4 regions of the Dactylosporangium maewongense genome follow, and region 3 is predicted to be linked to each of the others. Evidence: riboswitches for the same ligand, from Rfam matches in the RefSeq annotation. Region 3 holds a riboswitch; each other region holds the start of a gene.
What was found. Region 3 has a riboswitch for cobalamin ahead of ABD332_RS15090 (VWA domain-containing protein). Riboswitches for the same ligand answer to the same signal wherever they lie in the genome.
Positions count from the first base shown of each region.

Region 1: another riboswitch for cobalamin. It lies ahead of ABD332_RS29890 (ribonucleoside-diphosphate reductase subunit alpha); the one in region 3 lies ahead of ABD332_RS15090 (VWA domain-containing protein).
Region 2: another riboswitch for cobalamin. It lies ahead of metE (5-methyltetrahydropteroyltriglutamate--homocysteine S-methyltransferase); the one in region 3 lies ahead of ABD332_RS15090 (VWA domain-containing protein).
Region 4: another riboswitch for cobalamin. It lies ahead of bluB (5,6-dimethylbenzimidazole synthase); the one in region 3 lies ahead of ABD332_RS15090 (VWA domain-containing protein).

Region 1 is NZ_BAAAQD010000012.1:353,366-358,887, forward strand. It holds gene ABD332_RS29885 (beta-L-arabinofuranosidase domain-containing protein) at 1-884, opposite strand, end outside; cobalamin riboswitch at 1,159-1,358, shown strand; gene ABD332_RS29890 (ribonucleoside-diphosphate reductase subunit alpha) at 1,550-3,868, shown strand; gene ABD332_RS29895 (ribonucleotide-diphosphate reductase subunit beta) at 3,904-4,899, shown strand; gene ABD332_RS29900 (thiamine pyrophosphate-dependent enzyme) at 5,216-5,522, shown strand, end outside.
Region 2 is NZ_BAAAQD010000012.1:279,719-285,240, forward strand. It holds gene ABD332_RS29545 (TetR/AcrR family transcriptional regulator) at 1-429, opposite strand, end outside; gene ABD332_RS29550 (DUF4437 domain-containing protein) at 513-1,406, shown strand; cobalamin riboswitch at 1,443-1,664, shown strand; gene metE (5-methyltetrahydropteroyltriglutamate--homocysteine S-methyltransferase) at 1,795-4,032, shown strand; gene ABD332_RS29560 (helix-turn-helix domain-containing protein) at 4,197-4,415, shown strand; gene ABD332_RS29565 (Clp protease N-terminal domain-containing protein) at 4,527-5,243, shown strand; gene ABD332_RS29570 (TerD family protein) at 5,340-5,522, shown strand, end outside.
Region 3 is NZ_BAAAQD010000005.1:175,085-180,606, reverse strand. It holds gene ABD332_RS15110 (copper resistance CopC family protein) at 1-175, shown strand, start outside; gene ABD332_RS15105 (hypothetical protein) at 200-580, opposite strand; gene ABD332_RS15100 (hypothetical protein) at 594-1,379, opposite strand; gene ABD332_RS15095 (hypothetical protein) at 1,456-2,307, opposite strand; cobalamin riboswitch at 2,378-2,551, shown strand; gene ABD332_RS15090 (VWA domain-containing protein) at 2,587-4,671, shown strand; gene cobO (cob(I)yrinic acid a,c-diamide adenosyltransferase) at 4,674-5,276, shown strand; gene ABD332_RS15080 (cobyrinic acid a,c-diamide synthase CobB) at 5,270-5,522, shown strand, end outside.
Region 4 is NZ_BAAAQD010000009.1:23,351-28,872, reverse strand. It holds gene ABD332_RS22825 (GlxA family transcriptional regulator) at 1-219, opposite strand, end outside; gene ABD332_RS22820 (MBL fold metallo-hydrolase) at 291-1,031, shown strand; gene ABD332_RS22815 (metallophosphoesterase) at 1,102-1,788, shown strand; cobalamin riboswitch at 1,939-2,141, shown strand; gene bluB (5,6-dimethylbenzimidazole synthase) at 2,180-2,800, shown strand; gene ABD332_RS22805 (roadblock/LC7 domain-containing protein) at 2,850-3,356, opposite strand; gene ABD332_RS22800 (hypothetical protein) at 3,353-3,691, opposite strand; gene ABD332_RS22795 (S8 family serine peptidase) at 4,032-5,522, shown strand, end outside.

The DNA of each region.
Region 1 (5,522 bases), on a different contig from region 3:
CCGATCCACTTCGGCACCTGGGTGTTGGCGTGCAGCCCGTTGAGCTGGTCGGTGTTGGACGCGAGCGGGTTGAACACGGCCGCGTGGTCGAAGCGCTGGGCCGCGGTGAGCCAGCGCGCGTCGCCGGTCTGCTGGTACAGGTCGGTGAGGACCGCGTTCATGCCGCCGAACTCGACGCCCAGCGTGGTCTGCATCTGGCTCGCGCTGAGCCGGCCGGTGCGCCAGTCGGCCCAGCCCGCGAGGGCGAGGAGCACGTCACGCGCCTGGGTGCTGCCGATGTACCGCCACACGTCCAGCAGCCCGGCGAGGGTCTTGTGGATGCAGTACCAGGGAACGTTGCCGTTGCTGAGGGTGCCGGCCTCCAGGGCGGTGAAGTCGGACTCCGGGAAGCCGGACAGGTAGCCGGTGCTGAAGCCGGCGGCGGCGTTGTTGGCCTGGCAGGCGGCCATCGCGGCGACCATGGCGTTGGCCTTGTCGCGGCAGGTGGTGTCGCCGAGCACCGCGTAGGCCTGGGCCCAGGCGGTCAGCAGGTGGCCCTGCATGTGGGTGCGGAACGGGAAGGTCGGCGCGTCCCAGCCGCCGGTCGCGGCGGCGCCGGCGGTGGACAGCCGGTGGTTGGCACGGAAGTTGTAGACGAGCCGGTTGACGTCGACGAAGCGCAGGTAGGCCAGGGTCCGGTTCTGGTTGTCCAGGAAGCGGCCGGTGCTCAGCCGCACCTGCCCGAGGTCGAACGCGTAGGCCGAGACGCCGATGTCGGCGCGGGCCGGGGCGAGGGCGGCGCCCGCGGCGGTCGGGGCGCCTAGCAGGGGCGCGGCCGCCGAGGCGGCGGCGACGGCGCCGGTGGTCTGCAGCAGCCGGCGGCGGCTGACGCTGGGGTGAGGCATGGGGTTGATCCTTTCGACCGTGACGGCGGGCGTTGGATGTGTGAGCGTTAACATGCTTGTGCGACGCGTCCGCACCTCATGACTGGCGGGTGAAGTGAGCGCTAACATCGCGGCGGCATGACGAGACTGCCAGAGGAATCGGCAACCTTCAAGGGCACGGGCCGGGCACACGACACGTCGGCACGGCTGTCACGGGACAGCCGGCCGCGGAATGTGAAGATCACAACACGCCGCACCGACATGTGGTGTGTGCATTTTTCGGCGACCCTAGATATGGTGCTCGACGCAGCTGGTTCGAGCCGGTCCCCCAGCGGGGCCGGGTCGAGGCAAGAGGGAACCCGGTGCGAGTCCGGGACTGCCCCGCAGCGGTGAGTGGGAACGACCGCCGTCGAGCACACTGGGCCATCCGGCCTGGGAAGTGACGGCCAGTAGGCGACCATCCGTGGTCACGCCCGCGAGTCCGAAGACCTGCCAGCGCGCCACGCACGCCCCGTGCGTGGCGGCTTCGAGGCCGCGCGGGACGGCCGACGCCACCATGAACGGTTCACGGACGGGCGACCCGCCGTGCGCGCCGTTCGGCGTCCCCGCGACCTCGGATCCACTGGAACGAGCTCGCGAGGAGAGAGCCAGTGACGGTCACGACGGCGCAGCCACGCCGGCCTGCGATGCGGGTCCGGAACCGCGACGGCGACCTGGAGCCGGTCGACGTCGGCAAGATCGTCAAGGCGGTCGAGCGGTGGGTCGGCGGCCTCGACGAGGTCGACCCGCTGCGGGTGGCGACCAGGACGATCAGCGGCCTGTACGACGGCGCCACCACCGCGGAGCTGGACAAGCTGTCGATCCAGACCGCCGCCGAGCTCATCGGTGAGGAGCCGCAGTATTCGAGGCTCGCGGCGCGGCTGCTCGCCGCGTACGTCGGCAAGGAGGTCCGCGGGCAGGGCGTGGCCGGCTTCAGCCAGTCGATCCGCCACGCCCACGACCTGGGGCTGATCGGCGACGAGACGGCGGCGTTCGTGGCCCGCCACGCCCGCGAGCTCGACGACGCCGTCGACCCGGACGGTGACCTGCGGTTCGAGTACTTCGGGCTGCGGACGGTCGCCGACCGGTACCTGCTGCGCCACCCGACCAGCCGCCTCGTCGTGGAGACGCCGCAGTACTGGCTGCTGCGGGTGGCCTGCGGGCTGTCGCGGACGCCGTCCGAGGCGACCGGCTTCTACCGGCTCATGTCGTCCCTGGCGTACCTGCCGAGCTCGCCGACGCTGTTCAACTCCGGCACCCGGCACACCCAGATGTCCTCCTGCTTCCTGGTCGACTCGCCCCGCGACGAGCTCGACTCGATCTACGAGCGCTACCACCAGGTCGCGAAGCTGTCGAAGTTCTCCGGCGGCATCGGCATCTCCTGGACGCGGGTCCGCGGCCGGGGCGCGCTCATCCGCGGCACCAACGGCAGGTCCAACGGGATCGTGCCGTTCCTGAAGACCCTCGACGCCGGGGTCGCGGCGGTGAACCAGGGCGGCCGGCGCAAGGGTGCCGCGTGCGTGTACCTGGAGCCGTGGCACCCGGACATCGAGGAGTTCCTGGAGCTGCGGGACAACACCGGCGAGGAGTCCCGACGCACGCACAACCTGAACCTGGCCAACTGGATCCCGGACGAGTTCATGCGCCGGGTCGAGGCCGACGCCGACTGGTCGCTCATCGACCCGTCCGACGCGCCGGAGCTGCCCGACCTGCACGGCGAGGCGTTCGACGACGCCTACCGCGTCGCGGAGAAGCGGGCGGTCAGGACGGTCAAGGCCCGTGACCTGTACGCCCGGATGATGCGCACGCTCGCCCAGACCGGCAACGGGTGGATGACGTTCAAGGACCGCTCCAACGCGCTGTCGAACCAGACCGGGGCGCCCGGCAACACCATCCACCTGTCGAACCTGTGCACCGAGATCCTCGAGGTCAACAGCGACGACGAGACCGCCGTGTGCAACCTGGGCTCGATCAACCTCGGCGCGCACGTCACCGCCGACGGCGTCGACTGGCAGCGGCTGCGGGAGACCGTCCGCACCGCCGTCGTGTTCCTTGATCGGGTCATCGACATCAACTACTACCCGGCGGCGCAGGCCGCCGCGTCGAACCCGCGCTGGCGGCCGGTCGGCCTCGGCCTGATGGGCCTGCAGGACGCGTTCTTCACGCTCCGGCTGCCGTTCGACTCCGAGCCGGCGCGGGACCTGTCCACCCGGGTCCAGGAGGAGATCCTCCTCACCGCCGCCGAGACGTCCGCCGAGCTGGCGGAGCGGTCCGGCCCGCACCCGGCGTTCGCCGAGACCCGCGCGGCACGCGGCGAGCTGCACCCGGACCTGTGGGGCGCCACCCCCGCACAGCCCGGGCGGTGGGCGGCGCTGCGGGCCCGGGCCGCGGCGCACGGGCTGCGCAACTCGCTGCTCGTCGCGATCGCGCCGACGGCGACGATCGCCTCGATCGCCGGCTGCTACGAGTGCATCGAGCCGCAGGTGTCCAACCTGTTCAAACGCGAGACCATGTCCGGCGAGTTCCTGCAGGTCAACACCTACCTGGTCCGGGAGCTCAAGGCCCGCGGGCTGTGGACGGCCGCGGTCCGCGAGCAGATCAAGCGGGCCGAAGGGTCGGTGCAGGCGGTCGACGGCCTGCCCGAGGACGTGCGTTCGCTGTTCCGCACCGCGTGGGAGCTGCCCCAGCGGGCGCTCATCGACCTCGCCGCGGCCCGCGCGCCGTACATCGACCAGTCCCAGTCGCTGAACCTGTTCATGGCCGCACCGACGATCGGCAAGCTCTCCTCGATGTACCTGCACGCCTGGAAGAGCGGCCTGAAGACCACCTACTACCTGCGGTCCCGGCCGGCGACCCGGATCCAGCAGGCGACCGTGCCGGTCCTGCCGGCGATCACCGCGGCCGACGGCGCCGACGCCGTCGCCTGCTCCCTGGAGAACCCCGAAGCCTGCGAGGCCTGCCAGTGACCGTCATTCCCGTTCCCCGCGCCGCCACCGCGCCCATGCTGCTCGACCCCGGCATGGACCTGACCCTGCGCCCGATGCGGTACCCGCACTTCTTCGCCCGGTTCAAGGACGCCATCAAGAACACCTGGACCGTCGAGGAGATCGACCTGCACACCGACCTGCCCGACCTCGCCGGGCTCACCCCGGCGGAGCGGCACCTGGTGTCCCGGCTCGTCGCGTTCTTCGCCACCGGCGACACGATCGTGGCCAACAACCTCGTGCTCAACCTGTACCAGCACGTCAACAGCCCCGAGGCCAGGCTCTACCTGTCCCGGCAGCTGTTCGAGGAGGCTGTGCACGTCCAGTTCTACCTGAACCTGCTCGACACGTACGTCACCGACGAGCACGAGCGCTCCGCCGCCTTCGCCGCCGTGGAGAACATCCCGTCGATCCGCCGCAAGGCCGAGTTCTGCTTCCGCTGGATCGACTCGATCTTCGAGCTGCGCGAGCTGAGGACCCGCGACGACCGGCGGTCGTTCCTGCTCAATCTGATCTGCTTCGCCGCCTGCATCGAAGGGTTGTTCTTCTACGGCGCCTTCGCCTACGTGTATCACCTGCGCTCCCGCGGCCTGCTGCACGGCCTCGCCTCGGGCACCAACTGGGTCTTCCGCGACGAGTCGATGCACATGGCCTTCGCGTTCGACGTCGTCGACACCGTCCGGTCCGAGGAGCCGGACCTGTTCGACGACGAGATGGCCGGGCAGATCCGGGCCATGGTCGCCGAGGCCGTCGAGTGCGAGGTCCAGTTCGCCGCCGACCTGCTCGAGCAGGGCATCTCCGGGCTGTCCCTGGCCGACATGCGCGAGTACCTGCAGCACGTCGCCGACCGCAGGCTGGCGCTGCTGGGCGTCGAGCCGCTCTACGGCAGCCGCAACCCGTTCGCGTTCATGGAGCTCCAGGACGTCCAGGAGCTGTCGAACTTCTTCGAACGGCGGGTCTCGGCCTACCAGGTCGGCGTCACCGGCACCGTCTCCTTCGACGACGACTTCTGAGCACCCGCGCCGGCGTCGTGGCCGTCCACCGGGCCCGTGCCCGGTGGACGGCACCCACCCGCCGTCCGGTGTCCTGGCCGAGCGGGGCGAGCAGGAGTTTCGGCGGGCTGTGGACGGGCATGGCAATCAGGACCCGGTTGGCGCCGGCGTCGGTTGGCGCCGGCGGGCGTCGGTGACCCGCTCGACGAGGTGACGCCCGGCCGGGGTGAGTGACACCTGCACCGCGCGCCGGTTGCCGGTGGCTGGGTCACGCCATGCGACGGTCCGGCCGTGCGGTGGCGCGGGCCTGCCCAACACCGGAAAGGACCAACGCCACATGGAAACCATCACCTCCGAGGTACTGATCTCCCGGCTGGCCGACTGGGGCGTCGACACGGTGTTCGGCATCCCCGGCGACGGCATCAACGGGATCATGGAAGGGCTGCGGCGCAACGCCGACCGGGTGCGCTTCGTCCTGACGCACCACGAGGAGGCGGCCGCGTTCATGGCCACCGCCCACGCGAAGGCCACCGGACGCATCGGGGTGTGCCTGGCCACCTCCGGGCCCGGCGGCATCCATCTGGCCAACGGCCTGTACGACGCGAAGCTCGACCACGCGCCGGTGCTGGCGATCACCGGGATGC
Region 2 (5,522 bases), on a different contig from region 3:
CTTCGCCGGGGCGCCCGCGGCGCGCAGCACGGTGTGGAACGGCGCCAGGAGGTCGGTGACGTACCGCTGGCGCAGCGGCACCGCCGCCGGGTCGGAGGCGGCGGCAACGACGAGGGCCTGCAGGAACGCGCCGACGGGCCGGTCGCGGAGCCGGTCGCACAGCTGGTCGACGGCGGCGTGCAGGTCCTGCGCCGGCTCGCCGGTCGGCGCGCCGATCGGCAGCGGCGCGACGTCGATCAGCGCGGCGAGCACCGCGCCGGGCGTGGGCCAGTGCCGGTAGATGGTCGACCGCGACACGCCGGTGACCTGATGCAGCCGCTGCGCGGTCAGCGCCGCCGCACCCTCGGCCAGCAGCAGCTCCAGGGCCGCGGTCAGCACGACGGTCTCGGTGTCGGAGGTGGGGCCGGCGGGTCGGCCAGGTCGGGTCACGAGCGTTGACGGTACACCTTGTACGCGAAACTATTAAGCGATACATTCCGCACCGGAAACTGCTGCCGAGCCTGGAGGCACCCATGCGCCCGCACGTGGAGATCGTCGACGAGCGTGACCTGATCTGGCACCTCGCCGAGTTCCAGCACGCCACCGGCACCGCCCAGCAGCGCAACCTCAGCTACGACGAGGAGGACGGGTCGGCCTCGCTGAAGGTCCGCTTCACCGGCGACTGGTCGCGGCCGGCCGGCGTACACGACGCGGACACCGAATGGTTCGTGCTGTCCGGCGAGGTCGTCATCGGCGACACCGTCCTCGGGCCGGAGGGCTACTGGACCGCGCCCGCCGGCGTGTGGACCCCGCCGGTCACGGCGACGGCCGGCACGGAGATCCTGCTGTTCCGCGAGTACGGCGACTGGCACTTCCACCCTGAAACCAAGGACCGTGAAACCGTGCGGCCCGACCAGAAGCTCGTCGTGCTCGACAGCGCCCGGATGCCGTGGATCGACGTCAAGGACGGCTCCCCGATGCGCTTCGACCTCGGCGGCACGCCGGTGCCGGGCCTGTTCATCAAGCTGCTGCACCGCGACGAGAAGACCGGCTTCTACACCCGGCTCATCAAGGCCAAGCCCGGCTGGCGGGAGGTGCCGCTCGCACACCACCCGTGCTCCGAGGAGGCGTACTGCCTCGACGGCGGCTTCGACTACAACTTCGGCAAGATGTGGCCCGGCACGTACTTCTGGCGCCCGCCGCTGATCCGCCACGGCGACTTCACCGCCGACGCCGAGGCCGGCTGCACGTGGATCGTGCGCTCCGACGCGGACCTCGTCGACTGGTACACCGACAACGCCCGCGTCCAGATGCACGGCGACGCCACCAACTGGGGCGAGGGCTTCCCGCACAGCGCCGCGCCGCGGTTCATCGAGCCGGTCCGCTCCCGCAGCATCGGCCGCTGGAGCGACCCCACGCACCAGTGACGCAGCCGACACCCGCTCCCGCGGCGGGGCGTATGTATGGTGATGAGTGCAGCTGGTTCGGCCGGTCCCCCGGGACCGGTCGTGGCAACAGGGAATCCGGTGCGAATCCGGGACTGCCCCGCAGCGGTGAGTGGGAACGACCGCCGTCATTGAGCACTGGGCCGCGAGGCCTGGGAAGCGACGGCCAGTAGGCGACCCTGGACGACATCCAGGGTCACGCCCGCGAGTCCGAAGACCTGCCAGCGCACCGCGCGCCGCCCGGCGTGCGGTGGTCGGAGGCCGCGCGGGACGGCCGACGCCATCGACCGGCCCACGCGGCGCGCCGCCGCGCGGCCGGTGGCGTCCCCCGTGCCAGTCCGGCCGTCGTGACTGTGCACCGAGGGGACACATGAGCACCACATTCGGGCTGAGCACCGTGCTCGGCTACCCGCGCATCGGCGGGAACCGCGAGCTGAAGCGGGCCGTCGAGGCCTACTGGGCCGGCACCATCGACGAGGACACCCTGGAGCGCACGGCGGCGACGCTGCGCGCCGACGTGTGGCAGACGCTGCGCAACGCCCGCCTCGCGGCGATCCCGTCGAACACGTTCTCCTACTACGACCACGTCCTCGACACCGCCGTCGCGGTCGGGGCGACACCCACGCGGTTCACCGCGCTCGGGCTGTCGAAGCTCGACACGTACTTCGCCATGGCCCGCGGCGTGGACGCCGAGCCGGCGCTCGAACTGACGAAGTGGTTCGGCACCAACTACCACTACCTGGTGCCCGAGATCGGACCCGACACCGTCTTCGCCGCCGACCCGGCCAAGGCGCTGCGGGAGCACGCCGAGGCCCGCGCCCTGGGCCTCGAGACCCGGCCGGTGCTGGTCGGACCGGCCACGTTCCTGCTGCTGGCCAAGGGCGACGACCCGTTCGCCCGGCTCGACGACCTGGTCGGCGTCTACGCCGAGATCCTCGCCGCCCTCGCGGATGCGGGTGTCTCGTGGGTACAGCTGGACGAGCCGGCCTACGCCACGGACCGCGGCCCGGACGAGATCGACGCGCTGCGCCGCGCCTACGCCCGGCTCGGCGCGCTCAGGGCACGGCCGAAGCTCTTCGTCGCCACGTACTTCGGCGAGATCGGCGACGCCCTGCCGGCCCTGCTGGACACGCCGGTCGAGGCGATCGGCCTCGATCTCGTCGCCGGCCCCGGCAACCTCGACCGGCTCGCGGCCGCCGGACCCCTGGGCGGCAGGACGATCGTCGCGGGGCTCGTCGACGGCCACAACGTCTGGCGCACCGACCTGCGCGCCGCGGTCGCCGCCGGGGCGGTCGTCGCCGGCCTGGCCGACCACGTGGCGGTGTCCACGTCCTGCTCGCTGCTGCACGTGCCGGTGGACCTGTCCGTCGAGACCCGCCTCGACCCGGGCCTGCACGAGCGGCTCGCGTTCGCGCGGCAGAAGGTCGACGAGGTCGTGCTCCTCGGCCGCGCGCTGCGCGACGGCACGGCCCACCTGCCCGCGCCGCTGCCCCCGCCCCCGGCGGCGTGGCGGCACGACGAGGTGCGCGCCCGGCTCGCCGCCCTCACCGCCGCCGACCGGCGGCGCGGCGACTCCACCGCCCGCGCCGCCCGCCAGCAGGAACTGCTCGGGCTGCCCGACCTGCCGACGACCACGATCGGCTCGTTTCCGCAGACCGCCGAGCTGCGCGGGGCCCGCGCCGCGCTGGCCGCCGGCACCCTCGACGACGAGGGCTACACCGCGCTGATGCGGGCCGAGGTCCGGCGGGTCGTCCGGCTGCAGGAGGACCTCGGCCTGGACGTGCTCGTGCACGGCGAGCCGGAGCGCAACGACATGGTGCAGTACTTCGCCGAGCAGCTGTCCGGGTTCGCCGCCACCGAGCACGGCTGGGTGCAGTCGTACGGCTCCCGCTGCGTCCGCCCGCCGATCCTGCACGGCGACGTGGCCCGCAGGGCGCCGATGACGGTCGGGTGGGCCACGTTCGCCCAGTCGCTGACCACCCGGCCCGTCAAGGGGATGCTCACCGGCCCGGTCACCGTCCTCGCATGGTCGTTCGTCCGCACCGACCAGCCGCTCGCCGCCACCGCCGACCAGGTCGCGCTCGCGCTGCGCGACGAGTGCCGGGACCTCGAGGCCGCCGGGATCCGGGTGATCCAGGTGGACGAGCCGGCGCTGCGCGAGACGCTGCCGCTGCGCCGGGCGGCGCAGGGGGCGTACCTGGACTGGGCGGTCGGCGCGTTCCGGCTCGCGACCAGCGGCGTCGCCGACGACACGCAGATCCACACCCACCTGTGCTACTCCGAGTTCGGCGACGTCATCACCGCGATCGACGCCCTCGACGCCGACGTCACCAGCATCGAGGCGTCCCGGTCGAAGATGGAGGTCCTCGGCGACCTCGCCGCCGCCGGGTACCGGCGCGGCGTCGGGCCCGGGGTGTGGGACATCCACTCGCCGCGGGTGCCGTCGCGCGAGGAGATGGCCGAGGCGCTGCGCCACGCGGTCGCGGCCGTCCCGGCCCGGCGGCTGTGGGTCAACCCCGACTGCGGCCTGAAGACCCGCGGCTACGCCGAGGTCGAGGCGTCCCTGCGGCATCTCGTCGCGGCCGCCGCCGAGGTCCGCGCCGGCTGATCTCTGGAGCCGTGGCACGTGCCGGCGCCTCACGTCGGGGTCGGCACGTGCCGTTGGCGTTTGCGGCCTGTGTACAGCGAAGCCCGGCGCGCTGCAGGCCTGTCGTCCCCGGTTTGCGTCAGCACATGTTGACGATTGCTCCGGCGTCAGCTTATGCTGACGGTATGACCGTGATCGACGAGCTCGGTCGCGCCGCGCACGACAGCGACCACGACGTCGCGCTGCGGGCCGTCGCCCGCCTGCGCCGCCTGACCGAGCAGCTGGAGGCCGAGCGGGTCGCCGCCGCCCGCCGGGACGGATGGTCGTGGCAGGACATCGCGCTGCGGCTCGGCGTCACCAAGCAGACCGTGCACCGCAAGCACCGCGGCACCGGCGACGACTGATGCGCCGCTGCCACCGTCGACCGCGAACGCCGGCCGCCATCACTGATCGCCACCACCGATCGCCATCGCCGGTCGCCATCACCGATCGCATCGTCGTCGCGAGGAGGACTGATGTTCCGCGGTAGCCATCCCGACCTGTGCCGGACCATGGGCCGCGCCGTGCTGCGGGCCCGCGAGCTCGGCCACCCCCGCACCGGCAGCGAGCACCTGCTGCTCGCGCTCACCACCGGCACCGACGAGGTCGCCGCGGTGCTCGCCCGGCACGGCGCGACCGAGCCCGCGATCCTCGACGCCGTGTGCCGGGCCGCGCCGCTGGGCGCCGGCGTCGCCGACGACCGCCAGGTCCTCGCGTCGCTCGGGCTCGACATCGACCGGCTCCTCGAGGGTGTCACCCCGACGGCCCTCGACCGGGTCACCTGGCGGGAGCCGCTGCTGCCGCTCGGCGCCGCGAAGGCGCGGCGGTGGTCCGCGCAGAAGCGGCCGCCGATGGGGCTCGACGCGCAGGCGGCCTTCGAGGCGTCGCTCCGGCTCGCCCTCGCCCGCCGCGAGCGGGACCATCGCACGGAGCATCTCGCGTTCGCGCTCACCGCGCTTGACCCCGGCGCCGCCTGGACGCTCGACACCGCCGGCGTGGACATCGCCGGGCTCCTCGCCGACCTCGGCCGGTCCTTCCCGCCGCCGCGGCGCAACCTGATCCTCCGCGCGGACCGCCGCCTGTGGCACCGTTCGCGCCGCAACGACCTCGTCGCCCGGTACCAGCGAACCACCGGCCGCACGGCCACCTCACCCGGCGCCCTCCCCGCCGTCATTGCCGGCCAAACGATGTAACGGCCCGATCCGTCCTCACTGCTTACAGGGTGAGGGCGGTGGCGGGTGGCCGGATGGCGTTTGGGCATATTGCCCCCGACGGGGAGGGGTTTCACTATGTCGATGCGCAAGTGCGCCAACCTGCCGGTACAGGCGCCGGCGGTCCGCGCGGTCGTGGGATGGCAGTCCGGCGCCGGCGTGCCCGACGCCGGCGGTTCGGCGCTGCTGCTGGTCAACGGCAAGGTCCGGGACGACAACGACTTCGTGTTCTACAACCAGCCGGCGCACCCGGCCGGGGCG
Region 3 (5,522 bases):
GCAGCAGGCGCAGCCGCCGGTGTCGGCGCCGGCGCCGGTGAAGACGCCGTTCGTGCTCACCGACTGGCTGATCCCGGCGCTGCTCATCGTGGGTGTCGGCCTCATGATCGGGCTCGCGGCCCGGCGCGCGCCGGTGCAGCCGGAGAAGAAACGCCGCAAGGCCGCCCTCCGCTGAGGAGGACGGCCGCGACGGCACCGGTCAGCCGGTGGTGGTGCCGCAGGTCGCCTGGATCTGCGCGGTGAGCCGCTCGGCGAAGGCCGGGTCGGCGATGACCCGCTGCTGGTACTGCTCGACCTGCGCGTCGGCCAGCCCCGTGTACAGGGGTTTGCTGGCGTACGCGTCGGCCATCGCCGCAGGGTCGGTGTAGACCCGCGACTGGACCGAGCACAGGTGCGCCGCGGTCGTGTCCAGGAAGATCGTCTCCATCCGTTCGGGTGTCAACGACGCACTGGCGGACGGTCCGGCCGTCGACGGTGCGGAGATCTTCGCCGGGGTCTTCGAGCCCTCGTCGCCGCAGCCCGCCAGGCCGGCGGTGACCGCGAGGGCGGCGATGGTGAGCAGCACACGCGAGCGGATCATGTCAGCGTCCTCCTTATACGACGACCAGCGTGAGGTCGTTGGTGTCGGTGATGCCGCCGTACGTCTGCTTGACCGTCAGCTTGTAGGTGCCCACCGCCACGTTCGTGGCGTCGAACTTCACGGCGGCGAAGTCGTCGGTGCCGACGGCCAGCGCCGCGGCCTGGTTGGGCTGGGTGTACGCGCGCTCCTGCGGGTAGCTGACGACCAGGCCGGTCGGGCCGCCGGAGACGGTGATGCGCAGGTCGTCGACGCCGCCCTTGCGCGCCTGGAACACCAGCTGCGACCAGACCGGGGTCTTCTTCGGCACCGTCACCGTCGAGGTCTTCTGGGTGACGGCGTCCCCGGTGACCGACACGACCGGCAGGGTCGCGACCTGCGAGCCGGTGCGCTTCGTGCCGGTGCAGGTGGTCGCGCCGTCGGCCTTCTCGGTGTACGAGTAGTTCAGCGTCACCGGGTTCAGCGACACGAGCTTGTTCGTGGCGACGCTGATGTTGAACGCGATGTAGTCCACGCGCCCGGCGGCGAGCGAGTCACCCTTCGACAGCGACGAGTAGCTCTGCGTGTTCGACGGGTACGTGATGGTGAGGCCCGCCCCGGAGGCGGTGACCCGCACGTCGCAGACGTCGTCGGCCGCACCCCACAGTGTGCCCACCCAGCCCGACTGCCCCGGCAGCATCGGCGCGAGCAGCGGCACCACCAGGCCCAGGTCCGGGGTCGCGGCGCTGGCCGGCGCCGCGGCGGGAACGATGGCGGCCGCGCCCGCGGCGCAGGCGAGGGCGATCGAGGCTGAACGGCGCATCGGTAGAGGTCCTTCTCTGTTGATGATGGCTGCCTGATGACGAATTCCAGATCGGCCGGGCCGGCGGCCGGTTGAGCTAGCCGGTGAGCGCTATCCAGGTGTCGTACTGGTGCACCGCGATTCCCTCGAACGCGGCATAGCGCTGCGCGGCCCGGTCGACGTCGCTGAGCGTGGCCCGCATGGCGCTGTCCGTGCCGCCGTGGAACGTGCAGTACGCGCAGTCACCGAGCGCCTGCGTCTCCGCGCCCAGCCGGGCCGGTTTCGCCGCCTTCCCGGCCCGCCGCAGCAGGTCGTCGGCGACGCCGAGCATCGAGTTGCCGCCGGTCGCGGTGTTGCGGTAGCTCATCACCGTGACGCCGTCGACCCGGGCGAGCACGGCGTCGGCCAGGTTCTCCCCGCCGACCTGGACCGTCGGCAGCCAGAAGGGCACGTCGAGCTCGACCGGCGGGCCGATCAGCACCAGCTCGTCCAGCAGCCGCAGCAGCTGCGGTACGAGCGCCGCCTGCCGCTCCTCCCAGGCCGGCAGCAGGTAGGGCTCGACGTCGACGTGCAGCCCCCGGAACAGGCCGGACGCCGCGGCGGCCCGCGCCCAGGCGAGCGCGGTCGCGTGGTCGGTCGTCCAGGCCGGTTCGCCGCCGAGCGCGTCGAGGGCGATCCCGGCGTCGTCACACAGCGCACGCAACCGGGTCAGCTCCGTCACGTCGGCGCGCGGGTCGTAGTACGCGAAGATCGTCGTCACCGAGCGTGCCTTCGCCCAGTCGACGACGGCCTCCGGCCGCTCCCGCTCCCACAGCCACATGGCCCGGGTGCCCGGCGGCGCCACGCTCGTCTCCGGCGCCAGGGGCGGCAGGCGCGGCCGTACCGACGCGACGAGCAGACCCATGGTCAACACGACGCACAGGACGGCGTGCGCGACGCTCCTCCACATGTCATCTGTTCGGCCGGTCGTGCCCGGCCCGAAGGATTTGGGTCACGTTGACGTCACTGGGAGCCGTGGGACACGATGAACCCCGAGCGGTCAAAGGGAGGAACCCAGTGCGAATCTGGGACGGTCCCGCCACTGTGACCGGGGAGCCACCCTCCAGCGCAAGGGCCACGGCCGAAAGCCGGAAGGTCGGGGGATGGCGGCGATCCGGGAGTCAGGAGACTCCAGCCGCTCGTGCTCCATGACCCAGCGGGCGCGGACCCGCTCGAGGAGGATGTGCCCGTGACGTCGCCGTATCCGTTCTCGGCCGTGGTCGGCCTGCCCGACCTGCGCCTGGCCCTGCTGCTCACCGCCGTGTCACCGGCGATCGGTGGGGTCCTCGTCCGGGGTGAGAAGGGCACCGCCAAGTCGACCGTCGTGCGTGGCCTCGCCGCGCTCCTGCCGGAGGTCGACGTCGTCGCCGGCTGCCGCTTCGCCTGCGACCCTCTGTCTGCCGACCCTTCGTGCCCCGACGGCCCGCACACCGCCGGCACGCCCGCCGCCCAGCGCCGCTCCGCGCTGGTCGAGCTGCCCGTCGGCGCCACCGAGGACCGGGTCGTCGGCACCCTCGACCTGCAGCGGGCCCTCGGCGAGGGCGTGAAGGCCTATGAGCCCGGCCTGCTCGCCGCCGCGCACCGGGGCGTCCTCTACGTCGACGAGGTCAACCTGCTGCCCGACCACCTCGTCGACCTGCTCCTCGACGCCGCCGCGATGGGCCGCGCCCACGTCGAGCGCGACGGGGTCTCCGTCAAGCACGCCGCCCGCTTCCTGCTCGTCGGCACCATGAACCCGGAGGAGGGCGAGCCGCGGCCGCAGCTCGTCGACCGGTTCGGCCTGGTCGTCGGCGTGGCCGCGCCCGCCACGGTCGAGCCGCGGGCCGAGGTGGTGCGGCGGCGGCTGCAGTACGAGAACGACCCGGCCGGGTTCGCCGCCCGCTACGTCGAGCAGGACGCGGCCCTGGCGGGCAGGATCGACGCCGCCAGGCAGATCCTGCCCCGGGTCACGCTGCCGGACGCGCAGCTGGACCGGATCGCGCGGATCTGCATCGCGTACCGGGTGGACGGCCTGCGCGCCGACATCGTCGTGGCCCGCACAGCGGTCGCCGTCGCCGCCTGGCACGGCCGGACCGTCGTGACGAAGGACGACCTGCGAGCCGCGGCCCGGCTCGCGCTGCCGCACCGGCGCCGCCGCGATCCCCTGGACCCGCCGGGCGCGGACCAGGAGCGCCTGGAGGAGATCCTCGACCAGGAGCTCAACGGCCCCGACGACGCTTCCGACGACGGCGGCTCCGACACCGACGGCCCGGACGGCGGCCCTGACACCGGCGGCCCCGATGGCGGCGGCCCGGACAGCGGCGGCCCCGATGGCGGCGGCCCGGACAGCGGCGGCCCTGACGGCGGTGGCCCGCCTCCGCCGAGCGCTTCTACCGGCTCGTCCGACATTTCCGGCTCGTCGGGTCCGGTCGACGATCCGGGTGGCCGCCCGACCCCCGAACAAACGATGGTCAATACGTCGGACGTCGATGGGGACACCGGCCCCGCCACGGGCCCGGCCGGGGACCTCGCGTTCGCGCAGGCCCCGTACAAGACGCGCCTGCTGAAGATCGGTGGGAGGGCCAACCGGCAGCAGGGCTCCCACGCTGGGCGGCGCTCACCCGCGCACGGCCGGCACGGCCGCGTCGTGCGGTCCCGGCAGCCCAGCGGCAAGCTCGTCAGCCTGCACCTGCCCGACACCGTGCGCGCCGCCGCGCTGCGCGGGTCCCGCCGCGTCCACGCCCGCGACCTGCGCGAGGCGGTCAAGGTGGGCCGGGAGGCCAACCTCGTGCTGTTCGTCGTCGACGCGTCCGGGTCGATGGCGGCCCGGCAGCGGATGACCGTCGTGAAGACGGCCGTGCTGTCGCTGCTGCGCGACGCGTACCAGCGCCGGGACAAGGTCGGCATGATCACCTTCCGCGGCGCGGAGGCCACCACGGTCCTCGAGCCGACCGCCAGCCACGAGGTCGGCGTGCTGCGCCTCGCCGAGCTGCGCACCGGCGGCCGGACCCCCCTCGCTGCGGGACTGCGCCAGGCCGCCCGCACGCTGCACGGCGAGAAGCGCCGCGACGCCCGCCGCCGCCCGCTGCTCGTCGTCGTCACCGACGGCCGCGCGACCAGCGGCCCCGACCCGATGACCGTCGCGCCCGCGCTCGCCGGCATCCCCGCGGTCGTCGTCGACTGCGAGTCCGGCCCCGTGCGGCTCGGCCTCGCCGGCCGCCTCGCCCGGGCCCTGTCCGCCGACTGCCTGCCGCTGTCGGCACTGTCCACCGCCGCGATCCACACGGGGAGCTGAACATGCCGCAGGGCAAGGTCGAGAGCGTGCCGGACGACGGGCTCACCACCCGCCAGCGCCGCCGGCAGCACATCCTGGCCGTCCACACCGGACAGGGCAAGGGCAAGTCGACGGCCGCGTTCGGGATGGCGCTGCGCGCCTGGAGCGCCGGCTGGCCGATCGCCGTCTACCAGTTCGTGAAGAGCCCCAAGTGGCGCGTCGGCGAGGAGACCGCCCTCAAGGCCCTCGGTGAGACCGGCAAAGGCGGCCCCGTCGTGTGGCAGAAGATGGGCGAGGGCTGGTCCTGGATCCAGCGCCCCGGCACCGAACGCGACCACGCCGCCGAGGCCGCCGAAGGCTGGGAGCAGATCAAGCGCGACCTGGCCGCGGAGGCGCACCGGTTCTACGTGCTCGACGAGTTCACGTACCCGATGAAGTGGGGCTGGGTCGACGTCGCCGACGTCGTCGCCACCCTGCGGGACCGGCCCGGCAACCAGCACGTCGTCATCACCGGCCGCGACGCGCACCCCGACCTCGTCGCGATCGCCGACCTCGTCACCGACATGACGAAGGTCAAGCACCCCATGGACGCGGGGCGTAAAGGCCAGCAGGGCATCGAGTGGTAGCACGCATCGTCGTCGCGGCGCCGGCCTCCGGCCACGGCAAGACGACCGTGGCGACCGGGCTCCTCGCCGCGTTCGCGGCCCGTGGCCTGCGCGTGGCGCCGTTCAAGGTCGGCCCGGACTACATCGACCCCGGCTACCACGCGCTCGCCGCCGGCCGCCCCGGCCGCAACCTCGACCCGGTCCTCGTCGGCGAGGAACGGATCGGCCCGCTGTTCGCGCACGGCTCATCCGGCGCCGACGTCGCGG
Region 4 (5,522 bases), on a different contig from region 3:
GCCGGGCACGACGACGACGCCGGCGGTGTCGAGGTCGTCGAGGTCGTGCGGGGCGGTGAGGGCGATGCCGGCCGTCGTCGTCAGCGGGCCGGGGTGCTCCCCCGCGGTCCGCACGTCGAAGGCGGCCGCGACGCCGAACACCCGGGGTGCCACGGCGACCTCCAGCATCGGCGCGCCGTCGCCGATGAGCACCCCGACCGTCGTCGCCGAGCGCGTCATGGCTTGATCGTATCGGAGGATGGCGTTCCGGCCACTGCCGGCGGGCGCCGGGACCGGCGAAGGTGATGCCCATGACGATGCAGTTCCAGCGGTTCGGCGGCCCGACGGTGGTGTTCGGCGTCGGTGGCGTCACGTTCATCACCGACCCCACGTTCGACCCGCCCGGGCAGTACCCGCTCGGCAGCCGCGTGCTGACCAAGACCGAGCCCGCCGCCGGCACCCCCGACGACGCCGGCGCCGTCGACGTCGTGCTGCTCTCGCACGACCAGCACCCCGACAACCTCGACACCCTCGGTCGTGCGTTCGCGGCGTCGGTACCGGTGGTGCTCAGCACCCCGGCGGCGGCCGCCCGCCTGGGCGGCCAGGTCACCGGCCTGGAGCCGTGGTCCCACACCGACCTGCCCCGGCCCGGCGGCGACGGCCACGTGCGGGTCACCGCCGTCCCCGCGCAGCACGGCCCCGACGGCACCGAGCACCTCACCGGTCCGGTCACCGGGTTCGTCCTGCACGGCGACGGCCTGCCGACCGTCTACGTCAGCGGCGACAACGCGTCGCTGGACGTCGTCGCCGCGGTCGCGGAGCGCTTCCCGTCCGTCGACGTGGCGATCCTGTTCGGCGGCCGGGCCCGCACCGCGCTGCTCGGCGACGCCGACCTCACCCTCGGCGCGACCGGGATGCTGGCGGCGGCCAGGCTCCTGGACGCGAAGACCGTGGTGCCGGTCCACGTCGACAGCTGGGCCCACTTCACCGAGGGCATCACCGACGTCCGCGCCGCCTTCGAAACCGCGGGCAGCGCCCGCCTGCTTCGATAAACCACGGGACCGCGGCGGGCGACGCGCACCCGCCGCGGTAGCCGCGCGGGTGCCGGGGTAACCGGCAGGGGTGCTCATCGCCCACCTCAGCGACCTCCACCTCGGCGCGCAGCCGCCCGACCGGTTCGACCGCGTCATCGCGTACATCGGCAGCCTCCGCGAACCGGTGGACGCCGTGCTCGTCACCGGCGACGTCGCCGACCACGGACTCGACGCCGAATACGCCGCGTTCGGCCGGCTCCGGACGCTCGGTGTGCCCGTCCTCGCGGTGCCCGGCAACCACGACGACCCGGCCGCGTTCCGGACCGACCGCGCCGAGACCGTGGCGGGGGTGCTGTTCGCGCTGTGCGACTCGTCGGTGCCCGGGCACGCCGAGGGCTGGCTCGACGACGGCACCCTCCGGTGGCTCGACGGCACCCTCGCGGCGGCGACGGGCACGCCCGCGCTCGTGTGCTGCCATCATCCGCCGGTACCGGTCGGCAAGCCCGCCGCGGACCAGGTCCGCCAGCTCGGCGCCGGCCGGCTCGCCGAGGTCCTCCGCCGCCACCCGGACGTGCTCGCCGTCCTGTGCGGGCACGTCCACAGCGCCGCCGTCGGCACGTTCGCGGGCGTGCCCGTGCTCGCCGCGCCGGGCGTCGAGTCGACGATGGTGCTGCCGTGGGAGCCCGAGGACCGGCCCGAGCCGCCGCCGGCGCTCGCGTTCCACCTCGTCGAGGACGGCCGGCTCACCACTCACTACCGGCTCTGCGTGCCCTGAGCCCTGACGGTCCGCGAATGCCGCGGACTGAGCCCCTGCGGTCCGCGAATGCCGCGGACTGAGCCCCTGCGGTCCGCGAATGCCGCGGACTGAGCCCCTGCGGTCCGCGAATGCCGCGGCCCGGCCGGGCCGCCGCGTATGCTGCCGGACGGCACGAACTGAAGCGAGGTGCCCCGGGCGACCGGGGAGAATCGGGAAGCCGGTGTGAATCCGGCACGGGCCCGCCGCGGTGATCGGGGAGCTGCCGTCCATGCGCACCAGCGGTGCGCGGTCACTGGCCTCAGGGCTGGGAAGGCGGACGGTGCAGGCGTTGATCCGAGAGTCCGAAGACCGGCCTCGCGGTCACCGGCCGTCCGTGACGGGCGGCCACGAGCAGCGGGAGCCTGCCCTGATGAGCACCGACCTGTACGACGTCGTGCACCGCCGCCGCGACGTGCGCGGCCAGTTCAATGGCGCGCCGATCCCCGCCGACGTCCTCGACCGCGTGCTGGGCGCCGCCCACGCCGCGCCGAGCGTCGGCCTGTCCCAGCCGTGGGACTTCGTCCTCGTCCGCGACCCCGCCCTGCGCGGCGCCTTCCACGACCACGTCCGCACCGAACGCGACACGTTCGCCGCGACGCTCGACGCCGACCGGGCCGCGGCCTTCGCCCGCATCAAGATCGACGGGGTGCTGGAGTCGACCCTGTCCGTGGTCGTCACGTACGACCCTGGCCGCGGCGGCCCGGCGGTCCTCGGCCGGCACGCGATCGCCGACGCCGGCCTCTACTCCGTCTGCCTCGCCATCCAGAACCTGTGGCTGGCCGCGACCGCGGAGGGGCTCGGCGTCGGCTGGGTGTCGTTCTACCGCGAGCCGTTCGTCCGTGAGCTGCTGGGCGTCCCGGCCGGCATCCGCCCGGTCGCCTGGCTGTGCCTGGGCCCGGTGACCCACCTGGAATCCGTCCCCGACCTGGAGCGGCACGGCTGGCGCCGCCGGGCACCGCTCGCCGACGCCGTGCATCACGACCGCTGGTAGCCGGCGCCGCGCGGGGCGGGCACGGCGCCGGGCGGGACCGGGGCGGGGCTCAGAGCAGCGCGGCGAGCTGCTGGCAGGTCGGGCGGGCCTCCAGGTGCAGGCGGGCGACGTTGAGCCCATCGCTGCCGAGCACCGCGAGCAGCGTGCTGCCGTCCACGGCGTACACGGTGAAGTAGCCGCCGTCGTTGCGCATGGTCGCGTCCCGGAACGGTGACTGCCCCAGCACCAGCGCCACCTGCCGGCCCAGGCCGAACGTCGTCGCCGCCAGCGCGGCCGCGTCGTGCGGCTCAGTGCCTCCGCCGGCGTCGTACGCGCCCAGGTCATAGGTGACCAGCAGGCCGTCGACGCCGGCGAGCACGCTGCCGCGGACCCCCGGCACGCGCAGGCGCAGGTCCGCCATCGCGGCGCGCACCGGGGACAGGGCGGCGTCGAGCGGCTCGGGCCGCGCGCCGAACTGCGGCGACTGCAGCTGACCGACGCCGCCCCCGGGCTCGAGGCCCTCTCTGCGCGGCAGGCCGTCCTCGTCGGGGGCGCCGCCGAAGAAGCCGGACGTCACAGTTCGAGGCCCTCCTCGATCGCGCGCAGCTGGTGGCGGGCCAGCGCGAGGTTGGCGCGCGCCTTCGCGAGCGCGACGTACAGGAACAGCCCGTGGCCGTTGCGGGAGTGCAGCGGCCGGATGATGTGGTACTGGCTGTCGAGCGTGATGAGGATGTCCTCGATCGGCTCGCCGAGACCGAGCATCTCGATGGTGCGCAGCTTCGCCCGCACGACGTCGGTGTTGCCGGCCGCGGCCACCGTGATGTCGAAGTCGGCGCCGCCGCCGAGGGTGCCCAGCGTCATGCCGCTGGTGTAGTCGACGAGCGCGACCGCGAACGCCCCCTCGATGTTCATCGCGCTCTTCAGCGCGACATCCAGGTTGTTGCTCAAATCCGTGCCTCCTGAGCTGGTGCGGGTGCCGCGGCCAGCCTCGCACGAAGCGATCTTTCGCTGCACCCTTCGACGCAGCTTTTAGCCAGACGGCTCATAGCCGGCTGGCTTCTCAACCGATCCACCGGTCACTGCCGGTGAGCGCACGCAACTCATAAACAGTTTTGACGGCGCAGATCGTCGCCGTCTGTTCACCGGGGTGACCTTCGCCGGTCGCGTCCTCCTACCTTCTGCTCCAGCCCTCCGGGGTCGGCGTCAACCGGACCCGGCCACGGAGCTGGCATCCCTCGGAGGAGGTCTCACCGTGTTCCACCGAATTACGGCGGCCGGCGTCGCGCTCGTGGCGGGGCTGGCCGGTGCCTTCGCGGCGGCCGCGCCGGCGGCGGCCGTCGCGCAGGGCGCGATCCTGTACGCGGACAGTCCCGACGCGGTGGCAGGCCGCTACATCGTCACGCTGAAGGACGGCTCCACCGCGATCGCCACCCAGGCCCAGCGGCTCACCGGCAGGTTCGGCGGGCAGACCCGGCACGTGTTCGACAGCGTGCAGCGGGGCTTCTCGGCGAACATGTCCGTGCAGCAGGCGCAGCGGCTGGCCGCAGACCCGGCCGTCGCGTCGGTCGAGGCGGTCCAGCGCATCACCGTCCTCGACACCCAGAGCAACCCGCCGAACTGGGGCGACGACCGCATCGACCAGCGGAGCCTGCCCCTGAACCAGGCGTTCACCTACCCGGCCAACCCCGGGCAGGGCGTCACCGTGTACGTGCTGGACACCGGCCTCAACGCGAGCCACACCGAGTTCAGCGGCCGGGTGAAGCAGGGCACCGACATCGTCGACGGGGACAGCAACCCCGCCGACTGCCACGGCCACGGCACCCACGTCGCGGGCACCGCCGTCGGCACCACCTACGGCATCGCGAAGAAGGCGAACCTCGTCTCGGTCCGCGTCCTGAACTGCCAGGGCTCCGGCACCAACGACGACCTGATCGCGGGGATCAACTGGGTGCGCACCAACGCCCAGAAGCCGGCGGTCGCGAACTACTCGATCGGCTGCGGCAGCCGGTGCAGCAGCCAGGCCATGGACAGCGCCGTGTCGAGCCTGATCAGCTCGGGCGTGCAGTTCGTGCAGGCGGCCGGCAACAACGGCGACGACGCCTGCTACTACAGCCCGCAGGGGGTCGGCGCGGCGATCACCGTCGGCAACAGCAACGGCTCCGACGCCCGCAACAGCACCAGCAACTACGGCTCGTGCCTGGACCTGTTCGCGCCGGGGACGAGCATCGTGTCGGCGTCGTACTCCAGCAACACCGGCAGCGCGACGATGACGGGCACCTCGATGGCGTCGCCGCACGTGGCCGGCGCCGCCGCGCTGTACCTGGGCGCGAACCCGAACGCGACGCCGGCGCAGGTCCGCGACGCGCTCGTGAACAACGGCACCACCGGGAAGATCACCAGCGCCGGGAGCGGCTCGCCCAACGTGCTGCTGTACACGGCGTTCATCGGCGGCGGCACGCCGACCGACCCGGCCGTGACCAACCCGGGCAACAAGAGCTCCGTCGTCGGCCAGCAGGTCGACGTTCAGGTCCAGGGCAGCGGCGGCACCACGCCGTACACCTGGAGCGCGTCCGGCCTCCCGGCCGGGCTGTCCATCGGCGCGTCGACCGGTCGGATCACCGGCAGCGCGACGACGGCGGGCACCTCGAACGTCACGGTGACCCTGAAGGACGCGGCGAACAAGACCGCGTCGGCCCAGTTCACCTGGACGGTCACCACCGGTGGCGGCGGCTGCACACCCTCG